One region of the Mesorhizobium sp. M1322 genome, then DNA from elsewhere that is predicted to be linked to it. Evidence: predicted binding sites of a transcription regulator. Region 1 holds the regulator's gene; each other region holds the start of a gene.
What was found. Region 1 encodes LexA, which represses DNA repair genes until DNA is damaged. Its sites were predicted from a motif close to TGTTCNNNNTGTGTTCNG; they were not measured.
Positions count from the first base shown of each region.

Region 1 (4,327 bases):
GAGGTCAAGAAGGCGAGCCCGTCCAAGGGCCTGATCCGCGCCGATTTCGATCCGCCGGCACTGGCCAGGGCCTATGCTAAAGGTGGCGCCGCCTGCCTTTCGGTGCTGACCGACGCACCGTCCTTCCAGGGTGCGCCTGAATTCCTCACCGATGCGCGCAACGCCGTGACATTGCCCGCGTTGCGCAAAGATTTTTTGTTCGATCCCTATCAGGTGTTCGAAGCCCGCGCGTGGGGCGCGGACGCCATCCTGATCATCATGGCGAGCGTCGATGACGCCGTGGCCAGAGAACTCGAAACGACGGCTTTCGAGCTCGGCATGGACGCACTGGTCGAGGTGCATGACGAGGCCGAGACGGAACGCGCGCTGAAACTGTCATCACGGCTGATCGGCATCAACAACCGCAATCTCCGGACGTTCGAAACCAGCATCGAGACCTCGGAGCGGCTGGCGACGATGGTGCCGGCCGACCGCCTGCTGGTCAGCGAGAGCGGTATTTTCTCGCACGAAGACTGCCGCAGACTGGAACGGAGCGACATCGGTACGTTCCTCGTCGGCGAGAGCCTGATGCGGCAACAGGACGTGGCCACTGCGACGCGCCTGCTTTTGACGGGCAAGGCGCCCGCCGATGCATCGGCCCGAAAATCGGAATCGATTTTCGGAGAGCACGATGCATAGATTCAAAGTATTGGAGCGTACTTGGTGCGTCCAAACGGACGCACGTCGCTCGAAGGTGACCTGACGATGACGGCCGCCCTCACCCATCTTGGTGCGAAAGGCGAAGCCAACATGGTCGATGTCGGCGACAAGGCGGAGACGACCCGCACGGCGATTGCCGAGGGTCTTGTCTCGATGAGACCCGAAACGCTGAAGATGATCCTCGACGGCGACGCCAAAAAGGGCGACGTGTTGGGCACGGCGCGCATCGCCGGCATCATGGCGGCCAAGAGGACGCATGAACTGATCCCGCTTTGCCATTCGCTGCTGTTGACCAAGGTATCCGTTGACATCGAACCGGACGCGGCGCTGCCCGGCCTGAAGGTCACGGCGCTGGCCCGCGTCACCGGCAAGACCGGCGTCGAGATCGAAGCGCTGACCGCCGTCTCGGTCGCTTGCCTCACCATCTACGATATGGCCAAGGCAGTCGATCGCGCCATGGTGATCTCCAGCATCAGGCTGGTGGAAAAGACCGGCGGCAAATCCGGCGACTACAAGGTAGGCGCCCAACAGGCAGGCCGATAATGGCGCTGCTTCCGGTCGCCGAGGCGCTCGAGCGCCTGCTTGAAGATGCTGCGCCCTCGCAAGCTGAAAGCGTCGCCCTGATGGACGCCGCCAACCGCGTGCTGGCGGAGCCGCTCGTGGCGCTCCGCACCCAGCCGCCGTTCAACGCGTCCGCCATGGACGGCTATGCCGTGCGGGCCGAGGATGTCGCGTCCGTGTCCGCGAAACTTTCGGTGATCGGCATGGCTCCGGCCGGACGCGGCTTTGCCGGAACAGTCGGCCCGGCGCAGGCCGTGCGCATCTTCACCGGCGCCCCGCTTCCTGCAGGCGCCGACACCATCGTTATCCAGGAGAATGTCCGCGATCTCGGCGGCGGCAGCATCGAAGTGACCGCGTCGACGGTTGAAGGCCGCAACATCCGCCGCCTCGGGCTCGATTTCTCGAAGGGCGACGTGCTGCTGGAGAAAGGCCGCCTGCTTGATCCGGCGGCATTGTCGCTGGCGGCGTCGGCCAACCATCCGCAGGTCAGCGTGGTGAAACGGCCGCTGGTCGCTATCATCGCCACCGGCGACGAATTGCTGCCGCCAGGCAGCGACCTTGGCCCCGACCAGATCATCTCGTCCAATGCTTATGGCGTCGCCGCCGCTGCCCGCTCAGTCGGCGCCAGCGCGCTCGATCTCGGCATCGCCCCCGACCGCAAGGAGGCGATCGCCACGCTGGTGAAACAAGCGGTCGATGCAGGCGCCGACGTCATCGTCACGCTGGGCGGCGCCTCGGTCGGCGACCATGACCTAGTCCATGACGTGCTGACCGGCGAAGGCATGACGCTCGATTTCTGGAAAATCGCCATGCGGCCCGGCAAGCCGCTGATGTTCGGGCGGCTGGGTGACATCCGCTGCATCGGCCTGCCTGGCAATCCGGTGGCGAGCCTGGTCTGCACGCAGCTCTTTCTGAAGCCGCTGCTTGCGCGCCTCGGCGGCCGCGCCTTCCGGCAGGACATGCGTCAGGCGCGGCTCGGCGCTGCCATGCCGGCCAACGATCTCAGGCAGGACTATGTACGCGCCGTGGTGAGTGAAGAAGCCGGCACGCTGCTGGCGACCCCGTTCGGCATCCAGGATTCCTCGATGCTCAAAATGCTGGCCGACGCCAACGGGCTGATCGTGCGCGAGCCATTCGCTCCCCCAGCCGCGACGGGCGCCGCCTGCAGCGTGCTGATGCTACGCTGAACAAAACGTCAACACATTCATTAAACTTTAAACGGTTGCGGAACACAACTGGAACAGATAGTGTTTGTTCTGGGTTTGTTTTTCTGATTCTGTTGGGGGTCGCGATGCTGACACGCAAACAACACGAACTGCTGATGTTCATCCACGAGCGGCTGAAGGAAAGCGGCATTCCGCCCTCGTTCGACGAGATGAAGGAAGCGCTCGACCTCGCCTCCAAGTCGGGAATCCATCGGCTGATCACGGCGCTGGAGGAGCGCGGCTTCATTCGCCGCCTGCCCAACCGCGCCCGCGCGCTGGAGGTGCTGCGCCTGCCCGATTCGATCGCGCCCGGCCTCAATGCGGCGCGCAAATTCTCGCCGAGCGTCATTCAGGGCAGCCTTGGGCAGGGCAGCCTCGGGCGACAGATCAAGCCGGCGCCTTCACGCATGCCTGCGGCCGGCAATGATGACGACGTCGTTGCCACCGTCTCCATCCCGGTGATGGGCCGCATCGCTGCCGGTGTACCGATCGATGCGATCCAGCACCAGACGCATTCGATCTCGGTGCCGCCGGACATGATCACCGGCGGCACGCACTACGCGCTGGAGGTCAAGGGTGATTCGATGATCGAGGCCGGCATTTTCGACGGCGACACGGTCATCATCCGCAACGCCGACACCGCCCAGCCTGGCGAGATCATCGTCGCCTTGGTCGACGAGGAGGAAGCGACGCTGAAGCGGTTCCGCCGTAAGGGCGCCTCGATCGCACTTGAAGCCGCCAATCCGGCCTATGAAACGCGTATCTTCGGGCCGGACCGGGTCAAGGTGCAAGGCAAGCTCGTCGGACTAATCCGGCGTTACTGAGCGGCAGGCTTTTTGGGTTTCTCGGCCCTGCGGTATGGCGGCAGGCCCTTCGCCTCGCGCGAAAATCTCCGCTGCTCATGCCAGGGTCTATAGGGCTGTCTGACGGCAAAACGGATTTCTGCGCGCGTCGTCGCCGATAGCGGATCGAAGAAGACGGCGGCACTGCCCATGCGAGCGAGCTGCCGTTTGGTGACGACGAGGACCAGCGGATTGCGGCAGGGATTGTAATAGGCTGTGGCGTCGTCGATGACGATCAGATCCGCAAAGGCACAGGCTGACCGCGCGGTTTTGCGGTTGTCGGCGAGCGCGATGATCGCGCCGGACGGATGCCGGGCGAGGCACAGGCCGGCAGTGCAGTAGAAGGGCGCTCCCGGCGGCAGGTCGGCCGGGTCGGCGATGTCGAACCGCACGTCTCCTTTTTCGAATGTCTCGGGCTCGACAATGGTCGCTGAAACCAGCGCATGTTTCCAGTTGTCGGTGGTGAATTCGTTCGAGCGCACCCGGTTGACGGCCAATTCGCCGCCGCCGATCGGCAACGCCACCAGATGCGCATCCTCCGAGATCAGCACGTCGGGCGTGCGCGTCTCGGAAATCGTCAGCAGGCCGGCAAGCGCAAAGGGAAGTGCCGCAAGCCGCAACCATGTCGTCGCCATCGTGGCGATGACCAGGGCGACCGTCACCAGCAGCACCGATTGCAACGAAATAAGTCCGACTGCATCGACCGGCGAACGCTCGGAAATCCATCCCGATATTGCGATCATGGCCGTCAGCCCCTTGCCCATCATGTAGAGGAAAGGTCCGTCGAAGCCGAAAGGCATTGCCAAGGCGCTGAGGACGGCCAGGAACATGACGACCGTTACGATCGGCATGACCGCCAGATTGGCGAACAGGCTAAGCGGCGAGACGCGCTGGAAGTGCCAAATGGCGAAGAGCGCGGTGGCGGTGCCGGCAATGATGGAGGTCATTGCGATGGTGCCTGTCCCAGCGGCGAGTTTCCGCGTGACGAAAACGACCGGTGACCGTCGCTGTGGCGGCGCC
Region 1 covers NZ_JAMYLP010000027.1:14,304-18,630, forward strand. Annotated here, with positions in the region: gene trpC (indole-3-glycerol phosphate synthase TrpC) at 1-678, shown strand, start outside; gene moaC (cyclic pyranopterin monophosphate synthase MoaC) at 745-1,242, shown strand; gene NKH12_RS12860 (molybdopterin molybdotransferase MoeA) at 1,242-2,447, shown strand; gene lexA (transcriptional repressor LexA) at 2,552-3,289, shown strand; gene NKH12_RS12870 (ComEC/Rec2 family competence protein) at 3,283-4,327, opposite strand, start outside.

Region 2 (4,327 bases), on a different contig from region 1:
CCTACCTGGTGTTCGTGCTGGCCGAGCGCATCGACCGTATCCTCGGCCAGACCGGCCGCTCGATCCTGACGCGGCTCCTCGGCGTCATCCTGGCGGCGCTCGCCGTGCAGTTCGTCGCCGACGGCATCAAGGCGTTGATGGCGGGGTGAAAAACGAAAGCGGCCTCGCGCTTGATACCGAGGCTGCCATTTTCGTTATCCAGCTCGCGCGACGAACCGCCACCACTGGACGCTGTCCTACTTAGCCGTGGTGTCGATGACTTCGAAGTCGTGGGTGATCTCGGCGGTCTTGGCCATCATTGTCGAGGCCGAGCAGTATTTTTCGATCGACAGATCGATTGCCCGCCTCACCTTATCGGGCGAAAGCGCGCGGCCCTTAACAATGAAACGCATATGGATGCGGGTGAACACCCGCGGCTCCTTCTCCGCCCGGTCGGCGTCGAGCTCGACCACACAGTCTTCGACCGCCTCGCGGCCCTTTTCGAGGATGTGGACGACATCATAGGCCGAGCAGCCGCCGGTGCCGAGCAGCACCAGTTCCATCGGGCTCGGCCCCGGCGTCCTGCCTTCCGGCCCGAACGCGGTCCCCAGCACCACCTTGTGACCGCTGCCGGACTCGCCAACGAAAGTGCGCTCCTCGACCCATTTGATCCGTGCTTTCACCTGATCCGTCCTTTCACCGTGCACCGCTCAAACGCACAACGTCCCGAAGACAGATCTTCGGGACGCCAATGCATGGCCTCAAGTAGCTGGCGTTGTCAGCTCGCGCAGAGCCGTTCGCTCCGAGGGATCAGAACGGAATTTCGTCGTCCAGTTCGCGCGACGAACCGCCGCCACCACCGCCCTTGTTGCCACCGCCGCCGCGATTGAGACTCTCGCCCGGACCCGACTGACCGAAATCGGAACCACGGCTGCTGCCGCCACCGGCATAACTGCCGACCTGACCGCCCTCGCCCTGCCCGCGTGCGTCGAGCATCTGCAGCTCGCCACGGAATTTCTGCAGCACGATTTCGGTCGTGTAGCGGTCATTGCCGGTCTGGTCCTGCCATTTGCGCGTCTGCAACTGGCCTTCGACATAAACCTTGGCACCCTTCTTCAGGTACTGCTCGGCGACCTTGGCGAGCTGGTCGTTGAAGATGACGACATTGTGCCACTCGGTCTTTTCCTTGCGCTCGCCGGAAGTCTTGTCGCGCCAGCTTTCCGACGTGGCGACGCGGATATTGACGACCGGCTCACCCGAATTCAAACGGCGGATTTCCGGGTCCGCCCCGAGATTGCCCACCAGAATGACCTTGTTGACGCTACCCGCCATGATACTTCTCCGCGCTCATCCGAAACAAAATTTCTGTCGCTCACCTTATAGACTGCGGACAATCCCCGCCTGCCGCAGCTGCCTTTTCCCACAAGGTTTTTGTTCTCTTTTCGTTCTAGACTCCGCAACCCTTATTGTCAAGGAATGTCAGCAACAAGTAATATCTTGGGCCTGGAAATTCCACGATATCTGGCCGCCGGGATCGAAGGTCGAATATAATGAAGACGGTTGCGCATGAGGACCAGCCGCAAGAAGAGTGGCGAGCGGGAGTACACCCGCATGCATGTTTCGGCCTGCAACGGCGCAACTCAACTGTGCATATTTGAACAATGGGTCGAGCCCTGGGTTGGCGCCCCGACACATTGGCACCCGGTCGAGGAGGTGCTTACTGTGATCGCTGGCAAGGCCGAAATGTGGATCGATGAGGAGCGTGTCGTCTTGATTCCCGGGCAGTCCCTTGTTGTTCCCGCGCACAGGAAACATGGCTTTCGAAATGTCGGCACTGAGACGCTTCACATCCATGCCGTGCTGGCGTCACCAATCTTCGAGGCAATTTTTGAGGGATCTGCCGAGCCGGTCAGACGCTGGCTTCCGGCGCCATAAAACGGCACTTGCCAAACCAATAAGTATCGACTTATGCTTTGACCATGATCGAAGCAGAAATTTTTCGTGCCTTGGCCGACCCGACGCGCCGCGCCGTCTACGAACGGCTCGCCGCCGGCGAGATGACCGTGTCGGAACTGCGCAGCGGCATGACCGTGTCGCAACCGGCCGTGTCGCAGCATCTCGCGGTGCTGCGCGGCGCCGGCCTGGTGGCCGAGCGGCGGGCCGGCCGCAACGCCTATTATCGCGCCGATCCGCAGGGCCTTGACCCACTGCTTGGCTGGATCGACCGCTACCGTGCGTTCTGGCCCGAGCGTATCGAGAGACTCAAGGCGGTTTTGAAGGACATGGACCAATGACGGCAAAACAGCATTCGGACATGGCGGCAGATTCGATCGAGTTCGAGTGCGAGCTTCCGGAACCGCCGGAAAAAGTGTGGCGGGCGCTGACGGTACCAGACCTGCTCGCGGCCTGGATGATGCCGAACGACATCAAGCCGGAGGTCGGCGGCCGCTTTGCCTTTGCTAAGGCTGATGCGCACATCGAGTGCGAAATCCTCGACGCCGAGCCCGAACGCCTGCTGCGCTATTCCTGGCGGGAGCGGCCGGCGCCTGGCAAAGCAGCGGATCCGCTTGCCGGCCCGCTGGACAGTATCGTCACCTTCACGCTCGACCGCACCGTGTCGGGCGGCACGCATCTGCGCATCGTCCACGGCGGATTTGCGCGAGTAGCTACGCCTGCGGTTGCAGGCGCCGGTTGCCGGCTCTCGCTCAACGCACACAGCCGCAGACAGACCATCGCCGCAAACACGCCCCGCCCCTTCCTGCGCGCGGCCTGAGCGGCACAACGGAGAAAAGCGATGAGCGGTTTTGCCAACCTGGTGCCGATGGTGATCGAGCAGTCGAGCCGCGGCGAACGCGCCTTCGACATTTTTTCGCGGCTGCTGCGCGAGCGCATCGTCTTCATCAACGGCCCGATCGACGATGGCGTGTCGGCGCTGGTCTGTGCCCAGCTTCTGTCGCTGGAATCCGACAATCCCGATAAGGAGATTTCGCTCTACATCAACTCGCCGGGCGGCGTGGTGACCAGCGGTTTCGCCATCTACGACACGATGCAGTATATAAGCAGTCCGGTATCGACCGTCTGCATGGGCTTTGCCGCCTCGATGGCCTCGTTTCTGCTGATGGCGGGCACGCCGGGCCGGCGCATCGCGCTGCCCAACACCAGCATCCTGCTGCACCAGCCGTCAGGCGGTTTCCAGGGCCAGGCCTCCGACATCCAGCGCCATGCCGAAGGCATTCTCAGGACCAAGCGGCGGATGACCGAGCTTTACGCGCACCATTGCGGTCGCACGTTCGAAGAGGTCGAACGCACGCTCGACCGCGACCATTTCATGACTGCCAAGGAGGCAAAGACTTGGGGGCTTGTCGATCATGTTTTTGACACCCGTAAAAGGGCGGCGTGAAAGATAGCCGGCTCATGAGCGACGACGGCCAAGTCATTCGGCGAGTTTGATCGCCACCGGTCTGGCCTCGACCATGGCGCGGCGATATAGTCCGCCGATGCTCGACAAGATTTCACGCAGCCGTTTGAACCGCCTAGTCTAGTCATCGGTGTTGCAGTCGCGGCCATGACCTCCGGCACGGCGTTCGCCCAAGACAATTCAACGTCTTCGCAGAACGGCACGCTGCCCGGCGTGGCCGATGACTATCGCATCGCCAAGCCGGCTCCCGAACCCGACGATGCCGTGCCCAGCGACGGCCAGTTCAAGATCGGCGATATGGACGTCAGGATTTCCGGCAGCATAACCGTCGATGTCGGCGCCGGCGAGATCAACGTCCCCCGGCGATAGGAAACGTCCACCGGCCTTCATCGCTGCCATAATCGCAAGGCACTCGTGCGCTTGCGGGTCATCTGAAATGAACAGCCCCGCCGCTGCTTCCGCAAACGGTCGGGGCTTTTTTTGGATCTAAAATCCAAACTTGCCGGGAGTACACTGCCGGCTTTTGATTTCGGATGCTTCGCGGCGTTCAGCCGACGATCCGACTAGTAGTCTCTGATTTTTATGGGAATCGGCAGGTCACGGTTTGTCGGGCGGCGCAGACGCCTAGCCCTGGCACTTATGCCTGCCGCGGCTCCAGCGACACGTGGAGCCTCAAGGGACTGTCCGGTGGAGTCATTCCTCTGCTCTCCTTTTCTGTCATTGCGACTGGCGTCGTCCGAAGCACATATCGCAAAAGCCCGCGGCGTCTCGCAGGCCACCTTGGGTGGCGAGGCCATCGAAAGACGGCCGGCTTCGGTGACGTTTGGAGTCTGCCCCCCTGAGGCTGAGACGTCAACCGTTGGATAGCCGATTACAAAAAATGTGATCGCTTGTGGGGCGAATCCGAAATTTGCATCCGTTTTGAGCAGC
Region 2 covers NZ_JAMYLP010000133.1:5,482-9,808, reverse strand. Annotated here, with positions in the region: gene NKH12_RS28480 (MarC family protein) at 1-149, shown strand, start outside; gene NKH12_RS28475 (OsmC family protein) at 237-662, opposite strand; gene ssb (single-stranded DNA-binding protein) at 790-1,311, opposite strand; gene NKH12_RS28465 (cupin domain-containing protein) at 1,546-1,914, shown strand; gene NKH12_RS28460 (ArsR/SmtB family transcription factor) at 1,959-2,273, shown strand; gene NKH12_RS28455 (SRPBCC family protein) at 2,270-2,752, shown strand; gene NKH12_RS28450 (ATP-dependent Clp protease proteolytic subunit) at 2,774-3,379, shown strand; gene NKH12_RS28445 (hypothetical protein) at 3,545-3,766, shown strand.
Region 2: a site for LexA is predicted at 1,412-1,429, ahead of ssb (single-stranded DNA-binding protein). Genes of this name have one in related genera too.

Region 3 (4,327 bases), on a different contig from region 1:
AACAGCATATCCGTCGCGACAAGGCGACCTCCAACATCTGTACCGCGCAGGCGCTGCTCGCCAACATGGCGACGGCCTATGCGATCTGGCATGGCCCTGCCGGGCTGCAGGCGATTGCCGGCCGAATCCATTCATTGGCCAACCGGCTGGCAACCGGTCTCACCGCGTCAGGAATTTCGGTGCTTGGCGCAAGCCGCTTCGACACGGTGACGGTGGAAGTGAAAGGCAGAGCCGGCGCGATCGCCGCGGCTGCTGAAAAGACCGGCCGATTGCTGCGCGTCATCGACGCCGACCACATCGGCATCAGCTTTGACGAGACCTCGACCGTTGCCGATCTGGACGCCATCGCAGCACTGTTCGGCGCCAAGGCAGGCGCCGCTACCAGCAGCACCATGCCCGGAAAGCCGCGCGGCAAGGCGTTTCTCAGCCAGCCGGTCTTCCACGAAAACCACTCGGAAACGGAGATGATGCGCTTCTTGCGCCGGCTGGCCGACAAGGACCTGGCCCTCGACCGCGCCATGATCCCCCTCGGCTCCTGCACGATGAAGCTCAACGCCGCCGCCGAGATGATGCCGGTGAGCTGGCCAAGCGTCGCCAATCTGCATCCATTCGCGCCGGCCGCGCATTCGGCAGGCTATCGCGCGATGGTCGGCGAACTGGAAGGCTGGCTGTCGGAGATCACTGGCTTCGATGCGGTCAGCCTGCAGCCCAATGCCGGCAGCCAGGGCGAGTATGCCGGGCTGCTCGCCATTCGCAGCTATCACCGCTCGCGCGGCGAAGGCCACCGCACCGTCTGCCTGATTCCGTCATCCGCGCATGGCACCAATCCGGCGAGTGCGGCGATGGCCGGCATGAGCGTCGTCGTCGTGCGCTGCACCGAGGATGGTAATATCGACATGGACGATATGAGTGCCAAGGCGAACGCGCATTCAAAGAATCTCGCCGCGCTGATGTTCACCTATCCCTCGACGCATGGCGTATACGAGGAAGGCGCGCGGCATCTCTGCGCCCTCATTCACGAGCATGGCGCCCAGGTCTATTTCGACGGCGCCAACCTCAACGCCTTGGTCGGCCTCGCTCGCCCTGGCGACATCGGCGCCGATGTCTGCCACATGAATCTGCACAAGACCTTCTGCATCCCGCATGGCGGCGGCGGTCCCGGCGTCGGCCCGATCGGCGTCAAGGCGCATTTGAGACCGTATCTGCCCGGCCACGTCACCGAAGGCTCGGGCCATGCCGTGTCGGCCGCACCGTTCGGCAGCGCTTCGATCCTGCCGATCACCTGGATGTATATTCGCATGATGGGCGCTTCCGGCCTCAAGCAGGCCACCGAGACGGCGATCGTTTCCGCCAACTACGTGGCGACGCGGCTCGCACCGCACTTCCCGCTCCTCTACAAGGGCAGGCACGATCGCATCGCCCATGAGTGCATCCTCGACACCCGCGTGCTCAAGGAGAGCTCCGGCATCAGCGTCGACGATATCGCCAAACGGCTGATCGATTATGGTTTCCATGCGCCGACCATGTCGTTTCCGGTGGCCGGCACGCTAATGGTCGAGCCGACCGAGTCCGAGCCCAAGAGCGAACTGGATCGCTTCTGCGAGGCGATGATCGCGATATCAGGCGAGGCAGCCAAGGTGGCGAAAGGCGAATGGCCCTTGGCCGACAATCCGCTGGTCAATGCGCCCCATACCGCGGCCGAGGCGCTGGCCGGCCAGTGGACCCATCCCTATTCGCGCCTGGAGGCGGCCTACCCGGCCGGTGATGCCCACACATCAGCCAAATACTGGCCGCCGGTGTCGCGCATCGACAATGTCGCCGGCGACCGAAACCTCGTCTGCTCCTGCCCGCCGTTGTCGGAGTATCTGGGGGCGGCGGAATAGAACCAGCCGACTGCGAGGCAGACTGCCCCCTCATTTCCCGCGCACACGCAATGAGGGTGGCCGATGCGGCAAACCCCTGAAGGCCGGAGTTTTCGACCCATTTCCGCCGCTTGGTTGTCGGATGGCTTTGCAGTAAGAGGCTCTATCCTCGAACGTAACAGGAACCTCCGTCGCCTGCCCGCAAAAAGCGTGGCAGTATTGGGTGGTGATTCGCAACATCGGAATCCAGGACCAGCATGGACGACAATAACGATCTTTTCGGCACTATGGACAAGCAGCCGCAACCGGTTCGCGCCACCGCGCGCCCGGCTGACCCGCTGGTGCAGGCGGCGAAGCGTCCGGCATCCCGCGACGGCAGCGAGAGCTACAGTGCCGCCGACATCGAGGTTCTGGAAGGGCTGGAGCCGGTGCGGCGGCGACCCGGCATGTATATCGGCGGCACCGACGACAAGGCGATGCACCATTTGTTCGCCGAGGTCATCGACAACGCGATGGACGAGGCGGTCGCCGGCCACGCGACCTTCATTGATGTAGAGCTTTCGGCCGATGGATATCTGGCGGTGACCGACAATGGCCGCGGCATTCCGGTCGATCCGCATCCGAAATTCAAGAAACCGGCGCTCGAAGTCATCATGACGACGCTGCATTCGGGCGGCAAGTTCGACAGCAAGGTCTACGAAACCTCGGGCGGCCTGCACGGCGTCGGCGTCTCCGTCGTCAACGCGCTGTCGGACCATCTCGAGGTCGAGGTCGCGCGCGGGCGCCAGCTCTATCGCCAGCGTTTTTCGCGGGGCGTCCCGGTGACTGGCCTGGAGCAACTCGGCGAGGTGCATAACCGGCGCGGCACCAAGATACGCTTCCATCCCGACGAGCAGATCTTCGGCAAGGGTGCGGCATTCGAGCCGGCGCGGCTCTACCGTATGACGCGCTCGAAAGCCTATCTGTTCGGCGGCGTCGAGATCCGCTGGACCTGCGATGCGTCGCTGATCAAGGAGAAGGACACGACGCCAGCTAAGGCCGAGTTCCATTTCCCCGGCGGCCTCAAGGACTATCTGAAAGCCTCGCTCGGCGATGAATTCCAGGTCACCCGCGAAATCTTCGCCGGCAAAAGCGACAGGCAAGGCGGCCACGGTTCGCTCGAATGGGCAGTGACCTGGTTCGGCGGCGACGGGTTCCTCAATTCCTACTGCAACACCATCCCGACCGGCGAAGGCGGCACGCACGAGGCCGGCTTCCGCAACGTTTTGACGCGCGGCCTGCGCGCCTATGCCGACCTGGTCGGCAACAAGCGTGCTTCGATCGTCACGTCGGAAGACGTCATGATCTCGGCGGCGGGCATGCTGTCGGTGTTCATCCGCGAACCGGAATTCGTCGGCCAGACCAAGGACAGGCTGGCGACGATCGAGGCGATCAGGATCGTCGAGACCGCCATCCGCGATCCGTTCGATCACTGGCTGGCAGACAATCCGCAGGAAGCTTCGAAGCTGCTCGAATGGGTGATCGCGCGTGCCGACGAGCGGGTGCGGCGGCGCCAGGAAAAGGAAGTGTCGCGCAAGAGCGCAGTGCGCAAGCTGCGCCTGCCCGGCAAGCTCGCCGACTGCACGCAGAATGCCGCGGCCGGCGCCGAGCTCTTCATCGTCGAGGGCGATTCGGCCGGCGGCTCGGCGAAACAGGCGCGCGACCGCGCCAGCCAGGCGGTGCTGCCGCTGCGTGGAAAGATCCTCAACGTCGCCAGCGCCGGCAACGACAAGCTGGCCGGCAACCAGCAGATTTCCGACCTGATCCAGGCGCTTGGCTGTGGCACGCGCTCGAAATACCGCGATCAGGATCTGCGCTACGACCGGGTCATCATCATGACCGACGCCGACGTCGACGGCGCCCACATCGCTTCCTTGCTGATCACCTTCTTCTATCAGGAGATGCCGAGCCTGGTCCGCGGCGGCCATCTCTATCTGGCGGTGCCGCCGCTCTACTCGATCCGGCAAGGCGGCAAGATCGCCTATGCCCGCGATGATGCGCACAAGGACGAACTCCTGCGCACCGAGTTCACCGGGCGCGGCAAAGTCGAAATCGGCCGCTTCAAGGGGCTCGGCGAAATGATGGCCGCCCAGCTCAAGGAAACCACCATGGACCCGAGGAAGCGCACGCTGCTCAGGGTCGATGTGATCGACGCCGAGGCGGCGACCAAGGATGCGGTCGACGCGCTGATGGGCACCAAACCGGAAGCCCGCTTCCGCTTCATCCAGGAACGTGCGGAATTCGCCGAGACGGAAGTGCTGGACATCTGAGCGTCTTCTGCTCGGCGAACCGCAAACGGCGACCGTCACTGTTGCAAGGCGGTATGGCTGGCATCACCGTGCGAAGCGAGGCAACGCCTGTGATGCTTTGTCGTGTCAAGCAGCGCTGAAAGCGCCGAAATAGTTGAGTCTGCTGCTTTGAAATCC
Region 3 covers NZ_JAMYLP010000067.1:17,008-21,334, reverse strand. Annotated here, with positions in the region: gene gcvP (aminomethyl-transferring glycine dehydrogenase) at 1-1,883, shown strand, start outside; gene parE (DNA topoisomerase IV subunit B) at 2,120-4,171, shown strand.
Region 3: a site for LexA is predicted at 2,032-2,049, ahead of parE (DNA topoisomerase IV subunit B). Genes of this name have one in related genera too.

Region 4 (4,327 bases), on a different contig from region 1:
AGGCGCTTTGCTCGGGAATCCTGGGTTCACAGGAAGCCCCCGTCGACGATCAGCATCTGGGCGGTCAGCATCCGCGAAGCGTCCGACGCCAGGAACAGCACCGTGCCGACGATGTCATCCGGCTGCATCACCTGCTTGATGCATTGCTTGGCGACGTGGGCGGCGAGCGCCCGTTCGGTGACCCAGAGCTCCTTCTGCCGCTCTGTGATCACCCAGCCGGGTGCGATCGCATTGACGCGAATGCCGTCGACGCCGAGCTTGCCGGCAAGGCCCTTGGTCAGGCCGACGATGCCGGCCTTGGCCGCGGTATAGGCCGGCATGTCGGGGTGATTGATCAGAAACGACGTCGACGTGAAGTTGATGATCGAGCCGCCGCCGGCGCGCCTCATGCCCGGCGCTACCGCCTGTGCGGAGAAGAAATGCGGACGCAGATTGACCGCCTGGTTGTTGTCCCAGAACTCCACTGTGACATCTTCCACTGCGTGGCGATCATCAAGTGCTGCATTGTTAACCAGCACGGTGACGTCGCCATGCGCGTCGGCGGCCTTGGTTGCCGAAACCCGCAGCGCCTCGATGTCGCGTATGTCCGTCTTGAGATAGAGGGGCCGGCGGCCGAGATCCTTCTCGATGCGATCGGCCAGCGCCAGGCTCGGGCGGTCGGCGATGTCGATGAAGGCGACCTTTGCCCCCTGGCGGGCAAAACCCTCGGTCAGCGCCGCACCGATGCCGGAACCGCCGCCGGTGATCAGCACCGAAGCGCCCTCAAGGTCGGCAAAGCGCGCCGATGGCATCATTTTTTCTCCCTGGGCATGACCCGAAAATCGGTTTCGATTTTCGGAAAGGATCATGCGCAAAATCAAAGTGCTACAGCGTCCTTTGCGCGTCCAAAAAGGACGCGCGGCGCTGTAAGCTCAGTCGGCGCGCATCCTAGCCAGCCCGGTCGGGGGAGCAAGGGAGAAAAACCGATTCCCGAGGCTTATGTCAGACAAAAAGGCGATCACGCCCCCGCTACGCGTCCTCGCTGCGGCGGCGATCCCATGAAAGCATCGAGCGCACGCGTGGCCTCGCTTTGTCTGCAACTGACCGACAGACGCCCCGCTTGCAGCAGGCAATCCTCAAAATGTCGCGATTGGCAGATGACCGGCGAAGCTGTACAGGCAAGCAGCCCATCCGATCCGCCGGAGATCCGCCATGCCTCTGAAAATCGCCATCCAGATGGACCACATCTCCACCGTCTCGATTGCCGGCGACACGTCTTTCGCGCTGTCGCTGGAAGCGCAGCGGCGCGGCCATCAGCTGTTCCATTATACGCCCGACCGGCTGTCGCTGCGCGGCGGCAAGGTGTTTGCCCGCATCGAGGCAATGCAGGTCCGCGACGAGAAGGGCAATCACTATTCGCTCGGCGAAGAAGTCCGCACCGACCTGTCGGAGATGGACGTCATCCTGCTCAGGCAGGATCCGCCGTTCGACATGAACTACATCACCACGACGCACATACTCGAGCGTATCCATCCCAAGACGCTGGTGGTCAACGACCCGGCCTGGGTGCGCAACAGCCCGGAAAAGATCTTCGTCACCGAATTTCCCGACCTGATGCCGGAAACGCTGATCACCAAGGACCCGCTGGAGGTCGCCGCCTTCCGGAAGGAGTTCGGCGACATCATCGTCAAGCCGCTCTACGGCAATGGCGGCGCCGGCATCTTCCACCTGCACGAGGCCGATCGCAACCTCGCCTCGCTGCTCGAAATGTTCGGCCAGATGTTCCGCGAGCCCTATATCGTGCAGCGCTATCTGAAGGAGGTGCGCGCCGGCGACAAGCGCATCATCCTGATCGACGGTGAGCCAGTCGGCGCCATCAACCGGGTGCCGGCCGAGACTGATTCACGCTCCAACATGCATGTCGGCGGCCGTGCCGAAAAAACCGAACTGACGGCGCGCGAGCGCGAGATCTGCGCCCGCATCGGCCCGTCGCTGAAAGAGCGCGGTTTTATCCTCGTCGGCATCGACGTGATCGGCGACTACATGACCGAGATCAACGTGACGTCGCCGACCGGCGTGCGCGAGGTGCAGCGTTTTGGTGGCGCCGACATCGCCAGCCTGTTCTGGGATGCAGTCGAGGACAAACGCAAGTAGCACCCACACTTGGGGGAATAGTGTTTTTCCGATCCGTTGCCGACGCAACGCGATCAGAGCGCAACGTTCAATTGTTCCCGTAATGTTCTTGCCTTCGCCCGAAATCTGTGGTTGTCTCCGGTGACGCCGTTCGCGGCATGATCGCAGGGCTTCGGGCGAGCCCGTATCCGGGGGCAGAAAAAATGGTTGCGCGGGTCCGCACGGTCGCTTTCCAGGGCATCGAGGCCGTACCGGTCGACGTGCAGGTGATGATTGCGCCCGGCAAGGTCAACATGCACATCGTCGGCCTCGGCGACAAGGCGGTGGCCGAAAGCCGTGAGCGGGTGCAGGCGGCGCTGCATGCGTCGGGCCTGTCGATGCCGTCGAAGAAGGTCACGGTAAATCTGGCGCCCGCCGACCTGCCCAAGGAAGGCAGCCATTACGATTTGCCGATCGCGCTCGGCCTGATGGCGGCATTGGGGGCGATTCCGGGCGACATGCTGGCCGGCTATATCGTGCTTGGCGAGCTGTCGCTCGACGGCACCATCGCAGCGGTGGCCGGCGCGCTGCCGGCGGCGATCGGCGCCAATGCCGAAGGCAAGGGCCTGATCTGCCCTTTCGCCTGCGGCCCGGAAGCGGCGTGGGCCGGCAAGGATTTCGACATCCTGGCACCGCGCAGCCTGATCGCCATCGCCAATCATTTTCGCGGCACACAGGTCCTGTCGCGGCCGGAGCCCGGCATCCATGCCTCGGCGCGTGACCTGCCGGATCTCGCCGACATCAAGGGCCAGGAGACCGCCAAGCGGGCACTGGAAGTGGCGGCGGCCGGCGGCCACAATCTGTTGATGGTCGGACCGCCGGGGTCGGGAAAATCGATGCTGGCGCAGCGGCTGCCGTCGATCCTGCCGCCGCTGGCGCCCAGGGAATTGCTCGAAGTCTCGATGATCGCGTCGGTGGCCGGCGAACTCGGCGAAGGAAAACTGACCGACCGGCGGCCGTTCCGTGCGCCGCACCATTCGGCCTCGATGGCTGCCATGGTCGGCGGCGGCCTGCGCGTGCGGCCGGGCGAGGCGTCGCTTGCCCATCACGGCGTGCTGTTCCTCGACGAGTTTCCCGAATTCTCGCCGCAGGCGCTCGACGCACTGCGCCAGCCGCTGGAGACCGGCGACTGCATGATCGCCCGCGCCAATCATCGTGTCACCTATTCGGCACGCATCCAGCTGGTCGCGGCGATGAACCCGTGCCGCTGCGGCATGGCCGGCGAGCCGGGCTATCGCTGCCTGCGCGGCGACCGTTGCCGCACCGATTACCAGGCGCGCATTTCCGGCCCGCTGCTCGACCGTATCGATATCCGGATCGAGGTGCCGGCGGTCTCGGCCAGCGATCTGATCCGGCCGGACCGGGCAGAGAAAAGTGCCGCGGTGGCGCTGCGCGTGGCCCGCGCCCGGACGATCCAGCGCGAGCGTTTCGAACGGCTTGGCGCGACCTCCGCCACCACCAACGCGCATTGCTCGCCCTCGGTCATCGAGGAGATCGCGATGCCGGATGCATCAGGCCTGTCGCTGCTCAGGGATGCCAGCGAGAAACTAGGCTTTTCCGCGCGGGCCTATCATCGGGTCCTGAAGGTGGCGCGAACATTGGCCGATCTCGAGGCCAGCGAGACGGTCGGCCGCATCCATCTGGCCGAGGCGATTTCCTACCGCATGAGCTCGGAGCGAATGGCGCAGGCGGCGTGACGTTCCCCTCCCGCCAGTCATTTCCGCAGCAGCTATTTAACCGGGATCATGAGATGTGCGTAGGGAGTGCCCGCCCACATCACATATGGCCTGGACGTGTCAGGCTTGGGGTCCGCCGGATAGCCCTGCATCATGTCCGTTGCGTTGACGATCATCACGTGCGGTCCGGTCTCGATCCAATTGTTGCCTTCCTCGGGCTTCGTCGCATAAGGATCGGTGTTGCTGCCGTCGGTGCCGCCGGCCAGCATATACATGAAGCCGACCTTGCCCTTGGGCGGTTCCTTTTTTCCCATCCAAGCCATCGCCCATTCCATAGAGTTGGCGTCGCCACACATTGGATCCGGGCCAGGTGTGGCCGGGTTGTCGGGCATGCACCAGAAGCCGTTTGTGCCCTCGCGCAGTGTGCGCATTGCACCCTTCTCATCCATAGCGTGGATCGCAGCGCCGCTTGCTACAGCGGGGGGTGCGGCGGATTCAGC
Region 4 covers NZ_JAMYLP010000053.1:2,723-7,049, reverse strand. Annotated here, with positions in the region: gene NKH12_RS19175 (2-dehydro-3-deoxygalactonokinase) at 1-30, opposite strand, end outside; gene NKH12_RS19170 (SDR family NAD(P)-dependent oxidoreductase) at 27-794, opposite strand; gene gshB (glutathione synthase) at 1,192-2,133, shown strand; gene NKH12_RS19160 (YifB family Mg chelatase-like AAA ATPase) at 2,316-3,848, shown strand; gene NKH12_RS19155 (hypothetical protein) at 3,881-4,327, opposite strand, start outside.
Region 4: a site for LexA is predicted at 2,206-2,223, ahead of NKH12_RS19160 (YifB family Mg chelatase-like AAA ATPase). Genes of this name have one in related genera too.